2 regions of the Alteromonas sp. G5_S2_22_S1 genome follow, and region 1 is predicted to be linked to the other one. Evidence: predicted binding sites of a transcription regulator. Region 1 holds the regulator's gene; the other holds the start of a gene.
What was found. The regulator LexA, encoded in region 1, represses DNA repair genes until DNA is damaged. The targets are predictions, from matches to a motif close to TACTGTATNNNNATACAGTA.

Region 1 (9,051 bases):
ATCGCTACCGTGTTGGTTAGACATGGCGCGCGCCGAAACGGCCTTAGAGTAATTGATAAAGTTGTCACGGCCTAAAAACAGCACGATGAATAACTTGCGCAACCAGCTGGGTGCAGCCTTATCAGCAATAAGGTCGCTCAGTCCCGGGTTACCGCGGCCTGGTGCTCTGCCCCATGTCACATAAACCGGCACAACTTGTAAATCGAGATTCTCATGGTCTCTGTGCAGGTGGAAAAGGTCTGTAAAGACTTCTTCAATTCCCGTGTCTTTTGCCGACGAGCGGAAAAGCGGTTGTGTTTTTCGCAAAAACAACGTCGATGAATACTCTCTCCCTGCCAACGTTAAGGTCTTAGTTGGGCTGGGTAAGTCTAGAGCTTGGGTCGACATTCTCAATGAAAGTTGGTCTGTCACTGAGTTGGTGGGAAGTAGATAAACGATAGGTTTGCTTTTATCTATTCCTAATTCGGTTTCAACGTTAACTGGAATACTATGGGCTTTAACCAGTAACTTTACAGGATAATGAAATACCGACAAAAGGGCTTTTCGCATCCACGACATGAACTATGTAATCCTATGAAATAAAAACAAGGGGAGTGTAACACAATCGCGTCACAATCTCGCGATAAGCCAATATCATTGCTTTACTTGCTGTAATGACTCCATGTATTTGAACAAGTTCAAAAACAAAAAGGTATTTAAGATAGTGGCGCGCTTATCAAGCGGCTGCGATTTATGCTTCTGCTAGCTCGATAAGAGCAAGGTATACGCTCTTCATCAACTACAATAAGCAAAAGACGCGCTAAGTGCTTGTTATTTGGTTTTAGGTGTATATACTTACAGGAACTGTATGAACAGACAGGTCTTTTATGCGCCCACTCACAGCTCGACAAACTGAAGTTTTAGAACTTATTAAAACAACCATGCAAGAAACGGGAATGCCGCCTACGCGTGCTGAAATTGCCCGTCAGCTTGGTTTCCGTTCTGCCAACGCCGCGGAAGAACACTTGAAAGCCTTGGCGCGTAAAGGCGTGATTGAAATTTTGCCGGGTACGTCGCGAGGTATAAAGCTCAATATTCCTCTGGACAATGAAGCTGAAGAGGAAGAAGGCCTGCCTTTAATTGGGCGTGTAGCTGCTGGAGAGCCTATTTTAGCTCAAGAGCACGTTGAGTCTCATTACAAGGTAGACCCAGCCCTATTCCAACCTCAAGCAGACTTTTTACTTCGTGTAAACGGTATGAGTATGAAAGACATTGGCATTTTAGACGGTGATCTGCTAGCTGTGCATCGCACGACTGATGTACATAATGGACAAGTGGTGGTAGCTCGAGTTGATGAAGATGTTACTGTGAAGCGTCTAGAAAAACGCGGTCGCGAGGTATTACTTCATGCTGAAAATGAAGAGTTTTCACCGATAAAAGTTGACCTTGCAAATGAGCCCTTCGCAATCGAAGGTATTGCAGTAGGCGTTATACGAAACGCTGATTGGATGTAAGGTTTTAGCTTCTTTGATCAAAAGCGGTGCATTAGCCGCTTTTTTTGTGCCTTTTACTCCCCGTTTTTGTTCTGCTTTAGGCAAATTAGGTTTGAATATCCTATTCCTACTAGAAATCCTTGAATCCACTATTGTGCGGTAGATTTCTCTTTATTTCGTCCATGAATACCTCCCGCGACAGCTATTACAAAATATAAGCACTGTTTAAAACTGTCGTTCAAGGTGGATTAACTTGTCTATTTAATAGCAAGTTAAAGTAACATCGACGTTGTCTCCACGTTCAAAATGGGCGTTTGATTTACTGCGCGTTTGCACATTCTAAAGCTTACTTCCTGCACACCTCATCTTATGCTGACTTTTAACCAAATGATTAAATATTAACCACTTCGTTAAATTTTTAATAGAAAAGACTAGACGGCACGACATTATTGCGCAATTCTTATACAGAGATTAACAAAATAATAACAATGACTCTAAATTTGTTTTACAAGTTGAGGTTATGGGTCAATCGTTCGCAATTCATTTGGTAGGGTTAGCGCAAAACAAGATAGCGCCTTTAGCCGTACCATTCCGGAGGTGCTGAGTGAAACAACTAACGACCGTATTGGCAAGGTGGTGCGCAAGCCTACCATTTTTGCTTTTCTCTTCATTGATTTTCGCGCAAGAAGCAAGTGAAGAAATCTCTTCACTTAATTTACGACGCGGTGCTACCGACATTAGTGGTCAGGTTTACGACCTTCATATGTTGATGTTCTTCATTTGTGTTGGCATTGCGGTGGTCGTGTTTGGCGTGATGTTCGCGTCTATGTATCTACATAGAAAGTCTCGTGGCGCTAAGCCCGCTAACTTTCATGAAAATGTAAAAGTAGAAATCGCGTGGACCGTTATCCCTTTCCTTATTCTCGTTTTTATGGCGGTACCGGCTGCAAATACGCTAATCGCGATGGAAGATACCACTGAACCCGATATGACAGTGTTGGTCACAGGGTCGCAATGGAAGTGGCATTATAAATATATGGACAGTGACGTGGAGTTCTACTCGCTGCTTGCCACACAAAGAGAGCAGATTGAAAACAAGTTTCAGAAAACCGATAACTACTTACTTGAGGTTGACCGTCCACTAGTGATACCTACGGGCAAAAAAATACGATTCCTTATTACCTCTGACGACGTTATTCATTCGTGGTGGGTTCCAGATTTTGCCGTTAAGAAAGATGCCAACCCTGGATTTATTAACGAGTCATGGGCCAATGTAAATGAGCCCGGCATTTATCGCGGACAGTGTGCTGAATTGTGCGGAAAAGATCACGGTTATATGCCCGTTGTGGTTATTGCCAAAGAGCCCGCTGAGTTTGATAAGTGGATGAGTGAACAAGAGGCAATGGTTCGTCAGGCAAAAGAAGAAGAGCAGCGTCTCCTTTCTATGAATATGTCGATGGACGAGTTAATGCAAGAAGGTGAGCGTGTTTATAACGCGACTTGCGCAGCATGTCACATGCCAAACGGTGAAGGTCTCCCTGGCGTGTTTCCAGCACTCAAAGGCAGCAAAATGGCCAAAGAAGATCAGCAAGGCCATATCGACATTGTGCTTCACGGTAAGTCAGGCACGGCCATGCAAGCCTTTGGCAAAATGTTAAGTCTTAAAGAAATAGCAGCTGTTGTTACCTACGAGCGAAATGCGTGGGGTAACAACACCGGTGACATGGTTCAGGCTAAAGATGTCAACGCTGTTGCGAACGGAAACTAGGAGCAGATCATGAGCAAAGCAACTGAAGTTATTTCGCCAGATACCTCTGCGCAACACGATGATCATGAGCATCACGACCATATTCCAAAGGGGGTTACCCGTTGGTTGTTTACCACTAACCACAAGGACATAGGCACACTCTATCTATGGTTCGCCTTTATCATGTTCTTAGTGGGCGGTGCGATGGCAATGGTTATCCGGGCTGAACTGTTTCAGCCTGGCTTACAAATTGTTGAACCAAATTTCTTTAACCAAATGACCACAGTGCATGGGCTTATCATGGTTTTTGGCGCGGTAATGCCTGCTTTTACCGGGCTTGCTAACTGGTTAATCCCCATGATGATAGGTGCGCCAGATATGGCATTGCCTCGCATGAATAACTGGAGTTTCTGGATCCTGCCCGGCGCGTTTCTCATACTGTTGAGCTCGCTGTTCATGGAAGGCGGTGGCCCAGCATTTGGCTGGACGTTCTATGCGCCACTTTCCACAACATATAGCGGCGATTCTACAGCGCTGTTTGTGTTTTCGGTTCACATAATGGGCATTTCATCCATTATGGGGGCGATTAACGTTATTGTGACGATTTTCAATATGCGTGCCCCTGGCATGACCTGGATGAAAATGCCGCTATTTGTGTGGACATGGCTAATCACTGCATTCCTTCTTATTGCCGTTATGCCAGTGCTAGCAGGCGCGGTAACCATGGTATTGACCGATAAATTCTTTGGAACAAGCTTCTTTGATGCAGCAGGTGGCGGTGACCCCGTCATGTTCCAGCACATTTTTTGGTTCTTCGGTCACCCTGAAGTGTACATAATGATATTGCCGGCCTTTGGTATTATCTCGCAAATTGTTCCTACTTTTTCCCGTAAAAAGCTATTTGGTTATGCTTCTATGGTTTATGCAACCGCGTCCATTGCGCTGTTGTCATTTGTCGTTTGGGCTCACCACATGTTTACCACGGGCATGCCGGTTTATATGGAAATGTTTTTCATGTTTGCCACCATGCTTATTTCGGTGCCAACTGGCGTAAAAGTGTTTAACTGGGTGGCCACTATGTGGCGTGGCTCGCTAAGTTTTGAAATGCCGATGATGTTTGCGATTGCCTTTATCGTGCTTTTCACCATAGGCGGGTTATCGGGACTTATGCTTGCGATAACGCCAGTTGACTTCCAATACCACGATACCTACTTCGTAGTGGCTCACTTTCACTATGTACTTGTGACAGGGGCTGTCTTTTCCATCATGGCAGCCGTTTACTATTGGCTACCTAAATGGACCGGCAAAATGTACGACACTGCGTTGGCAAAATGGCATTTCTGGTGTTCCCTCGTGTCGGTGAATGTTTTGTTTTTTCCTATGCACTTTGTAGGTTTGGCGGGCATGCCACGTCGTATTCCAGATTATGCTTTACAGTTCGCCGATTTTAACAAGTGGATAAGCTTGGGCGGCTTCGCATTTGGTTTATCTCAACTTATCTTCCTCGCATTGCTTATTAAGGCTTGCAAAAAGCAGGGAGAAGGCGTGTCAGCGCAGGTATGGGACGGCGCTGAAGGTCTTGAGTGGGAAATTCCATCACCTGCTCCTTACCACACGTTCGAAACCCCACCTGTTGTTAAATAAGCGCTTAGGTTGGGCGTGTTATACGTGAGGCATGGCCTGTGTGAGTAAGGAAATTCACACACTACAGACGGTAGGGATGTTGGGGCGCATATCATAGCGTTTAACAGTCCTTACCTTTGAATTTACTCGGAGGTAGCGTGATGTCACAACAAAGTGCAAACAACAAAATGGTGATCAAGCTTATCGCCATTGTTATCGGTATGTTTGGCTTCGGCTTCGCACTTGTTCCTCTTTACGATGTGTTTTGTGATGTAACGGGAATTAACGGCAAAACCGAAGGGACTGCAGCAGTTTATCAGTCGGTTGAAATTGATACGTCCAGAACAGTGACCGTCGAGTTTATTACCCGCACGAATACCGGCATGCCGTGGGAGTTTCGCGCCGAGACGAAGCGTGTGAAAGTTCACCCCGGTGAGCTCAACACGGTGTCGTTTTACGTTCGAAACCCAGCCTCTAGCAATATTGTGGCTCAAGCCATTCCTTCTGTATCACCAGGCATGGCAGCACTTTATTTAAATAAGACGGAATGCTTCTGTTTTAACCAGCAGCCTTTGTCCGCAGGTAGCGAAGCCTACATGCCTATGCAGTTTTATGTAGACCCTCAGTTACCTGAAGATATTACCTTTTTTACTTTGCAGTACACACTCTATGACGTCACAGCGCGAGCAAGTGACCTAACGACAACACCGAATCCCTTTATGGCTTCGACACCGTCGACCGGTGAATAGGCACAAGGGATAAGGAGAAAAAAATGCAGCCCGAAATTCAAAAAGATGAATACCAAAAATACTATGTACCCGCGCAAAGCCCTTGGCCCATTGTTGGTGCTATCGCATTATTTCTTATCGCCGTGGGGGCAGGAAACTATGTTGTAGAAGCCACAAAAGGGGAAACTGGCTACGGAGGCCATATCCTTCTTGCGGGTGTCGCAGTGTTATTAGTGATGCTTATCGGCTGGTTTAAAAACCAAATTGACGAGTCGATGGCGGGGCTGTACAGCGATCAGTTAGGGCGCTCGTATCGACAGGGAATGAGCTGGTTTATATTCTCAGAAGTCATGTTTTTTGCTGCGTTTTTCGGCGCCCTTTACTACGCGAGATTTATCGCTGTTCCCTGGTTGGGAGGCGCATCAAATAATGCCATGACCAACGAGGTACTGTGGCCCACATTTGAAGCTATGTGGCCGCTGGTAAGTACGCCGAGCGGAGTGACAACACAAGAGATGAGCGCCGCCGGTCTACCGACTATTAATACCGTAATTCTACTCATTTCCTCTATAACTTTGCACCTTGCGCATGTGGGGCTAGAGCAGAATAAACGCAAGCAATTAACCCTTATGCTTGGCATTACCATCTTACTTGGGTGTGGGTTCTTATTCTTGCAGGTGGAGGAATATGTCCACGCGTATCGCGACTTGGGTTTAACCCTTCAGTCAGGCATTTATGGCAATACTTTCTTTATGCTTACTGGGTTTCACGGCATGCACGTCACCCTTGGAACTATCATTCTTATCGTGATGTTTTTTAGGGTTTTGAAAGGGCATTTTACGCCAGATAATCACTTCGCGTTTCAAGCCGGAAGCTGGTATTGGCACTTTGTTGATGTGGTGTGGGTCATGCTTTATCTCTTTGTTTACGTGCTATAAAGCAAGAAGCCCCAAACTCAATAAGGCCTTGGGTTTGGGGTAATTAAGCCGGTACCAATAGCGATAAGAATAAGAATGACGATGATGGCTGAAGTCAGTACACGCCGACCAATATATTTACTCATAGGGCCTTTCGACGTGTCGTTTTTCATCATAACGCGCATTGCCATGAACAAGTTCACAATCATGTACAGCACAAGAGCAACAAGGATTATTTTTATTAGCATACTCACCTCTGTTTTTATTTTATTTGTGCACGGGGCGAGATAACTATGTTCTCTCGCACTAGCCGCGTTATTCCTTGGTTACTCACAGGCTTTAGTGTGGCGATAATGTGCGGTTTAGGGTATTGGCAACTTGATCGCATGGTCCAAAAGCAACAACGCTTAGCTAGCATAGCGCAAAAGCAAAGCAATGGAACCTTGAGTTTAGAAGAAGCGCTTTTAAATCAGGATCCCCGAGATATTACGGTATCGTTTAGCGGCGCATTAGACGCCAATCACGTCCTGCTTTTAGACAACCAAATTCACAAGCAACGGGTGGGGTTTGATGTTCTCGCTCCGGTGTATACCAATGCAGGCTGGCTATTGGTTAATTTCGGTTGGGTGCCGGCGCCAGACTTAACCCGAACCTTACCGGATATCCGCTTGGCTAGCGATATGCGGGCATTTACCGGCATTATCAGTGCGCCCGGTGAAAATCCGTTAGTTAAAGAAACGAATATGGCACTTGCGCAAAGCCCGGCACTTGTTCAGTACATCGATTTTGCTGCTTTAAGCCATGCGTTAGAGCGCAACTTTTTACCTTTTATTCTTCAACTTACAACCCCCGACCCCGCATTTATTCGCGAGCATAAGGCGGTTGTAATGTCTCCTGAAAAGCACCTTGGCTATGCGCTGCAATGGTTTGGTTTAGCCATAGCCGCCGCCGCTATTGGCGGCTTTGTAATTAGTAAGAAAGGACGTAGTTATGAGTAATACTGCTTCAAAAAAGACGTTAATTATTATGGTGGCGGTGTTTGTTTTGCCTGTGGTGTTGGCAAAGCTTGCCCTTGATAACGACTGGTTCACCAAAGGCGCGACCAATAAAGGTAATTTGCTAGCGCCTACCATTGATATGAGTGCTTTGCTTAAAGATGCAGAGCCGAAATGGCGATTGCTTTACGTCATGCCCGAAACGTGCGATAGCGTGTGCGAGAACGCCCTATTTAGCATTAACCAAGTGTGGTTAGCACTAGGTAAAGAGTCGGACCGTGCTCAGGCGCTGGTCGTCTCTACGTCTTCAAGCGATCAAAAAGCGCTCGCCGCGTTGAGCGAATACCCTTTTGTTGAAACGCTAAAGGTTACGTCCCCCACGGCTCTTTTATCAAGCAGTGTTTACATCGTAGATACCCAAAACAACGCCATGCTCTTTTATGAGATAAACAACGACAGAAAAGAGGCGGTGATGGAAAGTCGCAATATGCTAGCCGACATGAGAAAGCTTCTAAAACTGTCTCGCATAGGATAATAACGATGAAAAAGTTAACCCTATTCAGTATTTTCTTAGCGGCGGTAGTCATAATTTTGGGTGCTTATACAAGGCTTACGGACGCTGGGCTGGGCTGCCCTGATTGGCCAGGGTGCTATGGTAATTTAACGGTACCTCTAAGCGAGGAAAAAGTGGCTCAGGCAAACGCGGCCTACCCAGAACGTCCTGTCGAGGCCTTTAAAGCGTGGAACGAAATGATTCATCGTTATTTTGCTGGCACGCTGGGAGTTTGTGTACTTGCTATCGCCGTTATCGCCCTTCGGCAGCGTGACAAGGGCACGCCGGTTAAACTGCCGTTACTGCTGCTGGGGCTGATTATATTTCAAGCGGCACTTGGCATGTGGACGGTAACACTTAATCTACTTCCTGTTGTGGTGATGGGGCACCTTCTCGGCGGCTTCTCGGTACTTTCATGCCTCTTTATTCTGTACCTTCGGCTACGCCGTCATCAAGCGGCCAATACTGATGCTTTACAATATGAAGAGCACCCTTTTAGTGGGCCTCGCGCTACCGCGTTTCAGTCTTCTGTTAAGTTTTTTGCGTTTGTTGGCTTAGGCGTATTAGTTACGCAAATTGCTTTAGGGGGGTGGACGTCGGCAAACTACGCAGCCCTTGCATGTACTGAGCTTCCGGTGTGTGAAAGCGGCTGGCAAGGGCGTATCGATTTTAAAGGCGCTTTTAGCGTACCCAATGCGGATAATTATGAATTTGGCGCTCACGACTATGGCGAGCGGGTAACGATGCATATTGTGCATAGACTAGGCGCAGTTATCACTTTTTTGTATTTGCTAGCCTTGGGGGTTCGCGTATTGGTAAGCAATTTTGCTACGCAAAAACAAAAGTACGTCAGTGTAGTTATGTTAATCGCGTTGTGCATGCAGGTGGCACTAGGGGTTAGCAATGTTGTTTTCATGTTGCCATTAGCGGTGGCGGTACTGCACAACGCTGTAGCCGCTGTGTTACTGCTTGCTTTGCTAAACCTAATTTTTACTGTGGCTACCGTGTTGCAACGC
Region 2 (9,051 bases), on a different contig from region 1:
CTTGCTAGTTTCTGATTTACCTGTACACCACAAAATTATTTCAAAGCTCGAATCTAAAAATATTTCGACGCTAACGGAAATTCAAGAGCGCACTATGCTTCCTGCTATCCAAGGAAAAGATATTATTGCGTCTTCTAAAACGGGTTCAGGTAAAACCTTCGCCTTTCTAGTGCCCGCCATTAACAGGCTAATGGCACAAAAAGCATTAAGCAGACAAGACCCTCGCGCTTTGATTTTAGCGCCAACGCGGGAACTTGCGAAGCAAGTCTTCATAGAAGCTAAGTCAATGTGCACCGGGTTGAACTTAACGTGTTCACTGATTGTGGGCGGCGAAAACTACAACGACCAGGTTAAAGCGCTTCGCCGTAACCCTCATATCATAGTAGGCACAGCTGGCCGTGTTGCCGACCATCTTTTAGACAAAAGCGTATATCTAAACGGTTTAGAGCTGCTTATTTTTGATGAAGCCGACCGAATGTTAGATTTAGGCTTCTCTGCTCAGCTTAAGATGATCAACGACTATGCTGATCACAGAAAGCGCCAAACCATGCTGTTTTCTGCCACGCTCGACAATATTGAGCTTAAGCATATGACAACACAGCTGACCAAAGGGGCGGTGCGCGTAGCGGTAGGAGACTCAACTGCAGAGCATGGCGATATCGAGCAGAAGTGTTTCTTTGCAGACAATGTTGATAACAAAGATCAGATTTTACAGTTTGAGTTGGCTAATCGTACTTACAACCAAGCTATCGTATTTACTGCGACCCGTGAAGACACAGACAGAATTGCAGCATTGCTTAACGAACAAAACTTAGAAGCCATAGCGCTACGTGGTGACATGTTACAAAGCCAACGTGCAGCGGTTATGAGCGCGTTTGCTCGTGGACAGCACAGTATTTTAGTTACCACCGACCTCGCCTCGCGCGGTCTAGATCTGTCAAAAGTTGGCCTGGTAGTTAACTTCGACCTACCCAAAAACGCCGATGAGTATATTCACCGTATTGGTCGTACCGGACGCGCGGGGCAAAAAGGCGAAGCTTTCTCACTAATAGGCCCTCGTGATTGGAACAGCTTCGAAGGGCTTAAAAATCACCTTCAATATGCTTTAGAGTGTTCGCCGCACGACGAATTTTCAGCTTCGTTTAAAGGTTTCAAGCCTAAGAAAAAAGTGTCGAAAGGCGCAACTTCCCAAAATGGCAAAAAGCGCGTAGCGAAACCTGTTAAAGCAAACGTTAAAAAGCGTGTTGATACCATGTCTGGTGAAGATATCGGTATGGTCCCAGTGAAACGCAAACCACGCAAAACGCTCTCGGATGACGACGAGTAAGATCAACAACTATTGGGCTCTTACCATTCTAGTTAACCGGTTTAATTAGATAAGGCATCTTCGCGACGGTTCGATTTTCAGGCTTTTATTCAAACTAAATCCACTATAGTCACCGACTAATGGCAGACATAAAAAAACGAGTGCTTAAAAAGTCACTCGTTTTTTTGTTTCGGTGTAATCACTCGTCAATAACGATTACACGGGCATACGATATTAAAAGATGGTTAAAACAAGCTAGCGCTTAGTATTCCCACCACCCTTCTTGCCACCACTCCAAAAACTCTTCAAAGTCGATGTAACCATCGTCGTTACTATCGATAAGCTTAAAGCCTTCTTGTACGTGGCTAGCTTTTGTTTTTGGTGAAATTACGGTTAGAAGCTCGATGAACTCCGGCAAATCGATTTGGCCATTGCCATCACGATCGAAAAAGCTAAAGTCCTTCCTAATTTCTTCAATTTTAGATTCTGAAAGTTGAGTGCTCACTCGCATTCCTTATATCAACTGCAATAAACACGAGTGTAACGCCCTTCTTTCTGGCTGTCTATGCCTGATTTTCGTTTGCTTTAAGTGCGCGTAAACGTTGAGCTTCTGCTTTTTCTTTACGCTTTTGTTCCATGGTTAAACGTGCTTCAGTACCCACGTGTTCCTGTTGGCGCTCTTTGGCTAATTGAACCTGCTTTTCGCGCTCTCTAAAGCGTGCAATTTGATCTTCAGTGTGGGTGCCGAAGCAATGCGGGCAGCTAACACCCGGCTCGTATTTATCACTTTGCTTGTCTTCTGCGGTAATTGGTAGTCGACACGCGTAGCACTGCTCGTAATGGCTCTTTTCCAAATCATGGTTTACTGCCACACGATTATCAAAAACGAAGCAATCACCTTCCCACATAGACTCTTCTTTAGGCACATCTTCTAAGTATTGCAAAATACCACCTTCAAGATGATATACCTCTTCAAACCCTTGCTCTTTCAAATAAGCGGTAGATTTTTCACAGCGGATACCGCCGGTACAGAACATGGCCACTTTTTTGTTTTTAGACGGGTCGAGTTCTTTAGACACGTACTCAGGGAACTCGCGGAAAGTCTCTGTTTTTGGGTCGACGGCGTTTTTGAACGTACCAATTTCAATTTCGTAGCCGTTTCGCGTGTCGATAACCGTTACCTCTGGATCGCTAATTAGCGCATTCCAATCTTTTGGCTTAACGTAAGTGCCTACGGTTTCGCGTGGGTCTATGCCCTCTACACCCATGGTCACAATTTCTTTTTTAAGCTTTACTTTCGTGCGATAGAAAGGCTGCTCGTCGTGGAGCGATTCTTTAAAAGAGATGGGGTTAATGCGCGCGTCGCTGTTTAAGTAGGCCAACAGCGCGTCTATGCCTTCTCGGGTACCGGATACCGTGCCGTTTATACCTTCGCTGGCTAGAAGAAGTGTCCCTTTAATACCGTTAGCTTCCATAGCTTCTAGAAGGGGCTGGCGAATTTCTTTATAGTTTTCAAGCGCAACAAACTTATACATTGCGCATACAATATATTTAGACATATTTTAACCTTTGCTGATTGGAGCGTAAGACCAGTGCAAAAATGCGGCGCGCAATATAACAAAACTTCAGGGTAAAAACTAGGCCTGCTGTATTTGGCGCATTGAGTAGCCCTGTTTTACAATTCGCTTCAGTACGTTGATAGGCAGTAAACTAACCAGTGCTCGGCTAAGCGATGTTTTCAAATGGTGAGGTGTGAACAGCATCTGCATTACTTCCGGGGTTTTGTGTCTCTTTCACGGCAAGCATATCGTAAAGCAGCGTGTTGTCTTCCTTCATCGTATTGTTATATTGCTTTTTAATACGTTTCTGCGCTGCCAAACTGCAGTTATCTATCACATCGTCAGGCAGCCGTTTCGCATCATCGGTTTGTGCTAAGGGTGCCGGATTCATATTTAAATATAGTCGCGCCGTGGAAAAGTCTTCAGCAACCAAAGCCGACATTACGTCCATGTTTTTCCATTCACTTTCGTTTGCAGCAAGACTTGAACAACGGTAGTGACTCAGGGAAGTAAGCTCAGTATCAATGCCCGCTTTTTGAGATAATTCGCTATCTGCCGCCTCTATCTCAAAGGGCGCTGCTGTACTATGTTGCTGCATGGCAAGATAGAGTGAAAATAGCGCCCCTTGCGTTGATGCACGCGCAAGCACACCGCTGCGCTCCCAATAAATACTGGGGTCAATATGCGTTTGCTCATTTTGGGATGTAGCGTCTACAGACATGCATTCTGATTACTTGATTTGTATACTTATGTTGTCGGCAAGATAATGTTTTTCTTAAGCTTATTTTTTAAAGTTAGATATACTTCAATAAAGCCATAGCGCCCCTATTCATGGATTCGAAATGCAATTTAGCAATAAACAAGTACTGATTGTTGAAGATCAACGCCCCTTTCTTTTGCTACTCAAAGGGCTTATGCATTCTATGGGGGCCAGTGACGTGGTAACAAAGTCATCGGCGGAACAAGCCGTTTCCCTATGCAAAAAACATAAGTTCGATGTCATTATCTGTGATTTGCATTTAGGAGCAGATAATAAAAGTGGGTATGAGTTAATCGAAGAGCTTCGTACCAGAAGGCTTATTAACCCTACTTCTATTTTTATCCTTATAAGCGCTGATAGCGCCCGACCTATCGTGCTAGGCTCTATTGAACGCCGACCTGATGACTTTCTTGTTAAGCCCTTCTCTCAGGTTCAGTTAAAATCCAGGATTATTCGCGCTTGGCAAAAACGACAGTTTTTGCAACAGGCGTACAGCCTCATTGAGCAAGGTGAATGTAACAGTGCAATCGACCACATCGAATCTTTGCTCGATTCACCCTCACATTACAAAGGGCACTGCGAGCAACTTTTGGTTGAACTCTATTGGCGTATAGGTCAGCCAGAGAAAGCCCTTGACGTATTGAGCGACTACATTGACGGCAAACCTGTGCTTTGGGCACAGATCGCAATTGCAAAAACTTACCTTCAACTAAACGAATTCGACAAAGCAATAACGACGGCGAAACGAACGTTAAAACGAAACCGGTTTAATGCGGATGCCTATGACATACTTGCCCAAGCACAGCAGAAATTAGACGACGGCGAAAAAGCACTAGACGCCATTAAAGAAGCTATCAAGCTTTCGCCCTATTCTCTACCGAGACACTTTAAAGCGTGCGAAATTGGCAGGTTAAACGATGACTTAGTGCTCGCGGCTAATTCAAGTTTAGCTATATGGAATTTGTCGAAGCGGTCGGTTCATAAAACGAGCCTGCACTGGTGCGGTATTATTCGCAGTCTATTAGATGTAGCTGAGTGCGCTGAAGATAAAAAACAGCGCAATAAATACCAACAAGAAGCCCTACTTACACTTCAACGCGGAAAGTTTGACGAACACCTTCAAAAAATGGACCGGGACTTTGATGTAGATATCTTCGGTACGATTGTTAATGCCAGAATTAGCGCCATTGACGGCAAATTAATTGACGCGAAGCGGCATTTATCAACGTCACAAACCATGCTCGATGAAAAATACACCGAGGTTCCCACTGCTTTTATTCCAGACAGTATCAACGTTATGTACAAACTCGGTGAATTTGATGATGCGTTACAGCTAACTTCACTTCTCGAGTCACGTCACGACGAGCTCGATCAAAACAGTGCAAATATGTTAGAAACGCAAGCCCACAATGCACGGAAAAGTCTTGCTAGCTATCAGCAATTTAATCGAGAAGGCATTCAGCACTATCAGCAAAAAGATTACGAACGTGCAAAAGCGTCCTTTGCCTTAGCACAAGGTTTTGCACCGGTTAATACGGGTGTAGCGCTTAATTTACTTCAGTGTCTACTGCAGATAGTGATAAAAGAAGATAAAGCAGAAATGAAGCTTACCAATGAATGTAAGCGTTTGTTTAAGTTAATAGACGATATGTCGCTTAAAGCGCCGTATAACGAAAAGTATACTAATCTACGTGACGAACTTTCTAAGTACATCGGTTTTTGATTCCCCCCCTTTAACCGTTATATGGCTCATCTTTGCTCAAATAAAATATTCGAAACAGTCGGCGAAACCGGGCTATTTTAATTAAGCGCTTTTTACTCGTATCAAACCTTACACGCTCTAACTTCTCAATACGAAAATGTAGCTGAGATTCGTATATTAAATGCACAAATCTTCCAACGCCCAATTGTACTGTATATATATACATGATATAACGTGCAGAAATCACATGGCTACACAAACTAAATATACAGGTCCTTTTAAGTATCCCGCTTAAAATTGACCGATGTTAAGTAAATGCTTAGAGAAAGTAGTAATCTGCTATGCACGACAAACTGATACAAAAACTCGAAATTCTTTCAGATGCAGCCAAGTATGACGCTTCCTGTGCAAGCGGTTCGGCGGGTAAACGAAAGGCAGGCAAAACCGAAAAAACGGGGATAGGTTCGCTTACCGGCGGTTCGGGTATATGTCACAGCTTCACGCCTGATGGTCGGTGTGTTTCTTTACTAAAAATCTTAATGACCAATTACTGTATCTACGATTGTCACTACTGCATAAATAGAGTGTCTAGCAATGTTCGACGCGCACGATTCACCGTTAAAGAAACCGTGGACCTGACGCTGAATTTTTACAAGCGCAACTACATTGAAGGTTTGTTTCTTAGTTCAGGCATTGTTGGCTCACCCGATCTTACAATGGAAAGTATGGTACGTATTGCCAAATCTTTGCGCCTCGACCACGGTTTTAAAGGGTATATACACCTTAAAACCATTCCAAATGCCTCACCTGAGTTACAAGAAGAAGCTGGTTTATACGCAGATAGATTAAGTATTAATGTCGAGATGCCGACTCAACCCTCTTTAAATAAATACGCGCCAGAAAAAGATCTCGGTGCTATCCATGGCTCAATGAACACGCTAAAAGACAAAATTGCAGAGCACAAGGCAGATAAAACCTATACAGGTAAACGCCTGCCACGCTTTGCACCTGGTGGGCAGTCTACACAGATGATCATAGGCGCAGATGACTCTAATGATAAAGTTATTTTAGGGACCAGCGTTAAACTTTATGACCAACAAAAACTTCGCCGGGTTTATTATTCGGCGTTCTCGCCAATACCCGATGCATCTGAAGTGTTGCCGCTAAAGCCTGCGCCGTTAATTCGCGAGCACCGCCTTTATCAAGCTGATTGGCTGTTGCGTTTTTATGGGTTTACCCTTGATGAAATTGTTCACGATGACATGCTTGATATGGATTATGACCCTAAACTTGCGTGGGCATTACGCAATCGCCATGTTTTTCCGATTGATTTAAATAAGGCAGACAAATTGCTGTTGTTACGAGTACCGGGGCTTGGTGCTCGAACGGTGCAAAAAATTCTGGCGATTAGACGGCACACAAAGCTTAACTGGATAGATCTGACTAAAATGCGTTTACCACTTAAAAAGCTAAAACCTTTTATTAGCGTAGGCGACTATGCCCCTGATATTCACTTACTCGATAGTAATAATTTTGAACTTCAGTTCAAGCAGCCGAAGCAGTTTGAACTATTTAGCGCTTAAATGAAGTTGCTGTGAGATGGAAACAATTAGAATTAACTCAGTACCGGGGTTTGATGAGTGGCGCATGGCTGCAAGAGCGTGTTTAGCACAATCTATCCCCCCTGAAAATATCATTTGGCAAAGTGCACAATCAGTACAGGACGACCTATTCGGCCACAGCCAACCCTCTATTACGGGCACAAAGCCACAAAAAAGGCATGCTATTCCTAAATCTGTCTTAATGCTTTTCAAATATGCATTGTGTCATAGCGATGCTCACCGCTTCGCATTGTGTTATCGGGTGTTGTGGCGCGTTACGTTTGAAAACAAAAACCTAGTTCGGTTAAAAACTGATGACGATATATTGCAGCTTATGGCACTAGCTAAAGCGGTAAAGCGAGACGCGTATAAAATGAGCGCGTTTTTAAGATTTAGAGAGGTTAAACTCGATGGCAATGAACACTTTATCGCTTGGTACGAGCCTGAACATTTTAGCCTAGAGTTAAAGCTCGACTTCTTTAAAACCCGTTTTAAGAATATGCGATGGTCTATACTCACGCCTTATCGGGCGGCTCACTGGGATACAGAAACACTTATTTTAGAAGATAACCCTTGTTCGAGTGTGCTTCCAGATAACGATCATATTGAAAAATACTGGCTTACTTATTACGCTAATATCTTCAATCCGGCACGCATCAAAAAAGACGCCATGCTAAGTTCAATGCCCAAAAAATATTGGAAGAACTTGCCTGAAACGTCACTGATTGACGATATGATAAAACAGTCAGACACTAGAGCTCGCAAAATGATCACTGATGGGAATAAGCGCAAATAAAACGCCCGTTAACTGTGTGCCACTGCCCTTTAAATTTTTAAGACTCTTCGGCATAAGTAAGCGTAAACCAGACCTCTTTTAAATGAGTATTAGAGGACCGCTTTAGACAAGTTGCGGACGCAACAGATTATTGACCAGCTACTTCTGCTTTGCGCCAATCGCTGGCAATCCCTGCATAACACCATTTACCTGGTTGTTTTACTGGCCCTGTTACACTTTAGCTGGTCTCGCAAAACCGGCCTGCAGGAACCGTTAATTTACTGGGCAATAGCCTTGCTGATTTTGCTTCCCAGACTGCAATACCTCAAACAGCGTCTGCAACGGGCACGCTTATCCCGCAATAGCATGTAAATTTTATATAGGATTAAGTGAATATTTCTTCATTTACTGGGAAGCCTTGTGGGTAGAAAATGTAATTACCTGTTTTATATAAACTTTTTATTCGGCATGACATTTGAAAGCTTAGGGTGAAGTGAATACATTCACGTTGTGCGCGGCACAACCCCAAAGTGGAGCTAACCTATGTTTGTAGAATCTGTTAAAACACCGGGCATTGCGCACCTTTCCTACCTGATTGGCAGCGATGGTGAAGCCTGTGTGATTGATCCTCAGTTAGATACGCAGCATTATCTCACCCTTGCCGGAAAGCATGAATGCCGGATCACCACCATCATCGAAACCCACCGCAATGAAGACTTTATCTCTGGCGCGGTAGCGCTGGCCAACCAGACCGGTGCTGATATTTACCATGGTAAATACGCTGACGAGCCTATCGAATATGCCCGCAAGGCCGGTAATGGCGATAAATTTGAGATTGGCAAATGGACACTCGAAGTTATTGCAACGCCCGGCCATACTAAAGACAGTATTTGTGTGTTGGCTATCGACAACGAACAGGACGGTCAGCCTATCGGCGTATTTACCGGCGATACCTTATTTGTCAGTGAAGTCGGTCGCACAGACTTCTACCCCGAGGAAATGGAAAAAATGGCTGGCCAGCTTTATGACAGCCTACAAACGCTGGCCAACCTGGGTGATGACATTATTGTGTACCCGGCTCATGGCGCAGGGTCGGTGTGTGGCTCAGGCATGGCAGAACGTGAGTTTACCACCATAGGCATTGAGAAACGGCAAAACCCGGGCTATCAATGTACCTCTAAAAAAGCCTTTATAGAGCGTAAGTTAAAAGAGAATCATTATATTGCTCCCTACTTTAGCAAAATGGAGCAGTCTAACGTTACCGGGATGGATACGCCTTTACCGCCAGTGGCGTGCCAGAAGCTGGCACAGGATGCTCAGTCAGCCTGGCAGAAAAGCGCAGAACGTC

Region 2: a site for LexA is predicted at 5,536-5,555, ahead of ACTRWF_RS07790 (putative DNA modification/repair radical SAM protein). Genes of this name have one in related genera too.

What each region holds. Positions count from the first base shown of each region.
Region 1 is NZ_JBQKUJ010000007.1:91,627-100,677, reverse strand. Features, by position in the region: gene plsB (glycerol-3-phosphate 1-O-acyltransferase PlsB) at 1-558, opposite strand, end outside; gene lexA (transcriptional repressor LexA) at 867-1,493, shown strand; gene coxB (cytochrome c oxidase subunit II) at 2,077-3,240, shown strand; gene ctaD (cytochrome c oxidase subunit I) at 3,250-4,863, shown strand; gene ACTRWF_RS09730 (cytochrome c oxidase assembly protein) at 5,004-5,591, shown strand; gene ACTRWF_RS09725 (cytochrome c oxidase subunit 3) at 5,615-6,508, shown strand; gene ACTRWF_RS09720 (DUF2909 domain-containing protein) at 6,526-6,735, opposite strand; gene ACTRWF_RS09715 (SURF1 family cytochrome oxidase biogenesis protein) at 6,781-7,485, shown strand; gene ACTRWF_RS09710 (hypothetical protein) at 7,478-8,017, shown strand; gene ACTRWF_RS09705 (COX15/CtaA family protein) at 8,023-9,051, shown strand, end outside.
Region 2 is NZ_JBQKUJ010000005.1:142,921-151,971, forward strand. Features, by position in the region: gene ACTRWF_RS07765 (DEAD/DEAH box helicase) at 2-1,327, shown strand; gene ACTRWF_RS07770 (EF-hand domain-containing protein) at 1,569-1,811, opposite strand; gene trhO (oxygen-dependent tRNA uridine(34) hydroxylase TrhO) at 1,870-2,865, opposite strand; gene ACTRWF_RS07780 (VC2046/SO_2500 family protein) at 3,032-3,586, opposite strand; gene ACTRWF_RS07785 (tetratricopeptide repeat-containing response regulator) at 3,708-5,348, shown strand; gene ACTRWF_RS07790 (putative DNA modification/repair radical SAM protein) at 5,669-6,910, shown strand; gene ACTRWF_RS07795 (TIGR03915 family putative DNA repair protein) at 6,927-7,724, shown strand; gene ACTRWF_RS07800 (MBL fold metallo-hydrolase) at 8,247-9,051, shown strand, end outside.